DNA from 2 places in the Mesorhizobium sp. M0621 genome. Region 2 is predicted to be linked to the other one. Evidence: riboswitches for the same ligand, from Rfam matches in the RefSeq annotation. Region 2 holds a riboswitch; the other holds the start of a gene.
The links. Region 2 has a riboswitch for thiamine pyrophosphate ahead of thiB (thiamine ABC transporter substrate binding subunit). Riboswitches for the same ligand answer to the same signal wherever they lie in the genome.

Region 1 (2,196 bases), on a different contig from region 2:
TTGCCGCTCGACAAGGTCGTCGAGCGGCTTCATCGCATCCCAAACCCCTTTCAGTCAGTTAGTGCGCCTGGTCGCTTCGGTGAAGCCGTCGAGCCTTCCACCGATGTCCGAAAGTGCCCATGATATTGGCGTTGTCGAGGAGTGCCCGATTGTGCTGACGCCCAAAAGAAGCCGCAGAGCATACGCTCGCGGCTTCCTCGGTTGCCAGCAATGGCCTACTTACCGCAATGGTTGTCATTGACCGTCGGCACAGAGGTGCCCGGCGAGGTGTGGGTGGCGTCAGGCTGCGCGCCCTGCGGGCTGGCCGGGCAATTTCGATCTGCGTTCGAATTCATGTCGCCGGGCATGCCGGTCGTGCTGTTGGTTATGCCGAGGTCGACAGCACCAGGCCTGACCGTATTCGGCGAAGCTGGGGTGTTCGGCTCCACAGTCACCGACTTCCCGCTTCCGGCGCCATCGCCACTCGCGTTGTTGCTACCGGCACTTTGCGCCATGGCTGACATGGCCAGACCAATCGTGAGAGCCGAAGCTGCGAGGATTTTCATGAACATGGTTTGTCTCCATTTCTGTGAACTCGTCGCTTGTTTCTACGAAGGTGATCGCATTTGCGACTATGGGGACAACCGGGTGCGGCAGTGAAGGTTCCCGATAAAATTTGGCTCCAGAAACATCAGCGGCTTCGACCCAAGAATCAGGTCTGGCGCAATGCCTTTTGGTGCAGCGCGCTGAAAAAATGGCTTTCACTTCGGTTTGATTGGTGCTTTAACCCGCGCATCCACAGGGGTGCTCCGTACGGTCGGGGCTGAGACGGGGGCGGCAAGCCCACAGACCCTAAAAGCTGATCTGGGTAATACCAGCGGAGCGAGGCGGGCCATGTTTTCAGGCGCACAGATTTCCCTATATCCCATGGCCGACGATTTCGTCGGCGTCATCCTTGGCGCGCTGGGCGCGCTCGATGCCTACCGCGACAAGCTCCGGATCGAGACCGACGACATCTCGACCCTGCTGGTCGGGCCACCCGAGGTGCTGTTTCCAGCCATGCGCGACCTCTTCGTGGCGGCGGCGCGCAGCGGCAAACATTGCGTGCTGTCGGCTACCATTTCACGCGGCTGCCCGGGCGAGCCGGACGATCCGATCTGCCGCTCCGATGCGCTTGGCGGACCTGTCGGGCCACTCGGCCCGCGCAGGGATGCGGCCATCGCGGCGGTGCGCGGCGCGGCTTCGACCGGCCAGCCGGCGGCAGCGCAGTTCTCGCTCTATGTGATGGGCACCGACGACCATATGGACGAGATCTACGGCTGCATCGATTTTCTCAAGCAGTCGGGCGTTTATGAGCGCTCCAAGCATTTCTGCACCAAATTGCGCGGTGATGCCGGCGCGATCTTTTCGGCGCTGGACGAGGCCTTCTGCCGCTTTGGACCGGGTGCCGGCCACGTAACCCTCGATGTCACGGTCTCGGCCAACAGCCCGTCGGCTGTTTGAAGCAGCCGCTGCTCTCCGGCCGTCAAAGGTTATCTGCCGTGGTCTCATCATCAGTCGCTTCGCGCCCGATCGCGCGCCTTCTTGTCAAGGCAGGACCGGCGATGATCTCGGTCGGACTGCTCCTGCTGGCCTGGGAGCTTTATGCCACCTATTCCGGCATCAAGCCGACGATGCTGCCGGCGCCATCGCGCGTCCTCGCGCAAGCGATGCTCAATCGCGAGGCGCTGGTCGACAACGCCATTCCGACAATCCGCGCCACGCTGCTTGGCTTTGCCTGTTCGCTCAGTGCCGCCTTAGCGCTGTCGATGCTGGTCGACTTCTTCCAGCCGCTGCGCCGCGCGTTGTTTCCCGTCTTCATCGTCAGCCAGACATTGCCGCTGGTGGCGATCGCGCCGCTTGTGGTGCTGTGGTTCGGTTTCGGGCTGGCGCCCAAGATCATGCTGGTGTCGCTGGTCACCTTCTTTCCGATGCTGGTGGCGTTGGTCGAAGGTTACGAGTCGACCGAGGCCGAGATCGGCCAGATGCTGCGCGCCATGGGGGCAGGGCGCTGGCGCGTCTTCGTGCTGGCACGGCTGCCTTCGGCGCTGCCTTACTTCTTTGCTGGCCTGAGGATCTCCATCACCTATGCCGTGGTCGGCGCCATCTTCGCCGAATATGCGGGTGCGGCGAAGGGCTTGGGCATCTATATGCTCAACGCCAAGAACAATTTCCGCC
Region 2 (2,196 bases):
GCGAGCGCGAGGGTGCCAGCGGTGATGCGGGGGTCAGACGCGCGTTGCACGGTGGACCACCTGACTTGAGGTTCTTAGCGAAGGCCGCGTTCCTTCGCGCCCCCCTCCTTGTGGGGGAGATGTCCGGCAGGACAGAGGGGGGCGCCGTAGAGCACTCATCTTTCGATCATTGGACCAAATTACTTGCTCATCACCGCCAGCCATTCATCCACCCAGGCCTTGCGGTTGGCGGCGACTTCCTCGGGGCTGAACAGCAAGGTCTTGGTCGGCTTGACCAGTTTGTCGAAGGCCGGGTTGAGCGGCTTGTCGGTCTTCCCGGCTGGGAACATCCAGTTGGTCTCGGGGATGGCATCCTGGAACTTCGGTCCGGTCATGAAGGCCATGAACTTCTCCGCCAGCGGGTTTTTCGCCCCAGTCGTGGTTATGCCGGCGACCTCGATCTGCAGATACTCGCCCTCCTCAAAGGACGCCGCCTGATAGCGCTCTGTCTTCTCCGCAACCATGTGGTAGGCCGGCGACGTCGTGTAGGAGAGCACCATCGGCGCCTCGCCCTTGGTGAACAGGCCGTAGGCCTCACTCCAGCCCGGCGTCACGGTCAGCACCTTGGCCTTGAGCTTGGCCCAGGCTTCCGGCGCCTTGTCGCCATAGACCGACTTCACCCACAACAGCAGGCCGAGGCCCGGCGTCGAGGTGCGCGGATCCTGGATGACGATCTTGTCGTCGGCGCTGCCTTCGACCAGTTCTTTCAGGCTCTTCGGCGGCGTCTTCAGCTTCTCGGTGTCGTAGACGACAGCGAAATAACCATAGTCGAACGGCACGAAAGTGTCGTCGCTCCAGCCGCCCGGCACAGTGACATCCGTCACCGCGCCATGCGGTGCGAACAGGCCTGACGCCTTGGCATCCGCGGTGAGATTGGTGTCGAGGCCGAGCACGATATCGGCCTTGGTCGATGCGCCTTCCAGCTTGACGCGGTTGAGCAGCGCGACGCCATCGGCGACCGAGACGAACTCGACATCGCAGCCGCATTCGGCCTCGAATTCCTTCTTCACCACGGGACCCGGACCCCAGTCGGCGGTGAAGCTTTCATAGGTGTAGACGGTGAGCTTGTCCTTGGCCAAGACCGGCCCGGACAAGACCACGGTCATGGCTGAGACAAGAGCGTATAAAAGCGTGCGCATCGGCGCCTCCTTTGTTCGAATTGAAAGGAATTGAGGCGTCGGACTGTCCGAAACGTCTAATCCCTCCGCCGGTACAAACCGGATCAGGTTCAGCGGGTTGGCGAGACTGCCTCTCAGCCGTCCGCGAAGATCGCGTCCGGCACCCCGTTAGAGCGTTTCGACACATAGGCCCGGCCGATCCCCCACGCAAGTGGGAGTTTGCCGCCTTCCGTTTCCCGTGCCGGGCTGGTAAGGGCCACACGATATGAGCACATTCACCATCCTGCTTGGCGGCGATCTCATCCGCACGCCACGGCTCGACCGCCAGGTCGAGGGCTCCCGCGTCATCGCCGCCGACGCCGGCATCGGCCATGCGCGGCTGCTCAGCCTTGTCCCGGAACTGTGGGTGGGTGATTTCGATTCGGTGCCGGCCAATCTGCCGGACGATCTCGCTGCCGTGCCGCGCCGGACCTTTCCGGCGGAAAAGGACCAGACTGATGGCGAACTGGCCATCGCCGCCGCACTGGAACTCGGCGCGACCAGCCTGGTGCTCGCCGGCGCCTTCGGCGGCAAGCGCGCCGACCACGCTTTCCTGCATCTGGCGCTTGCCCTGCGGCTGGCCGAGGCCGGCACTGATGTGCTTTTGACCAGCGGCGCGCAGGAGGGCGTTCCCCTGCTCCACGGCAAGGCTGGCTTCGACTACGCCGACGGCACGCTGTTTTCGGTGCTCGGTTTTTCCGAGCTCGCCGGCTTGACCGTAACTGGCGCCAAATGGCCGCTGAACCGCGTCAAGGTGGCGTTCGGCTCGTCGCTGACCATTTCCAACGAGGTCAAGGGTCGCCTCGAAATCGAGCTCGGCCACGGCCGCGCGATGCTGCTCGCTCATCCCTATCCCTTACCTGAAAGCTGACATGGCGCCGCCTCTTCTCAACCTCGACGGGATAAAACTGACCTTCGGCGGCACGCCGCTGCTCGATGGCGCCGCCTTGACGGCTTCCGCCGGCGACAAGATCGCGCTGGTCGGCCGCAATGGGTCGGG

Region 1: it holds a riboswitch for thiamine pyrophosphate, as region 2 does, so the genes downstream of both, NKI38_RS15555 (YkoF family thiamine/hydroxymethylpyrimidine-binding protein) here and thiB (thiamine ABC transporter substrate binding subunit) in region 2, are expected to answer to the same signal.

Annotation. Positions count from the first base shown of each region.
Region 1 covers NZ_JAMYQF010000019.1:38,684-40,879, forward strand. Annotated here, with positions in the region: gene NKI38_RS15550 (hypothetical protein) at 216-551, opposite strand; TPP riboswitch at 770-883, shown strand; gene NKI38_RS15555 (YkoF family thiamine/hydroxymethylpyrimidine-binding protein) at 874-1,482, shown strand; gene NKI38_RS15560 (ABC transporter permease) at 1,584-2,196, shown strand, end outside.
Region 2 covers NZ_JAMYQF010000001.1:111,632-113,827, reverse strand. Annotated here, with positions in the region: gene thiP (thiamine/thiamine pyrophosphate ABC transporter permease) at 1-50, opposite strand, end outside; gene thiB (thiamine ABC transporter substrate binding subunit) at 180-1,178, opposite strand; TPP riboswitch at 1,222-1,335, opposite strand; gene NKI38_RS00610 (thiamine diphosphokinase) at 1,423-2,067, shown strand; gene NKI38_RS00605 (ABC-F family ATP-binding cassette domain-containing protein) at 2,069-2,196, shown strand, end outside.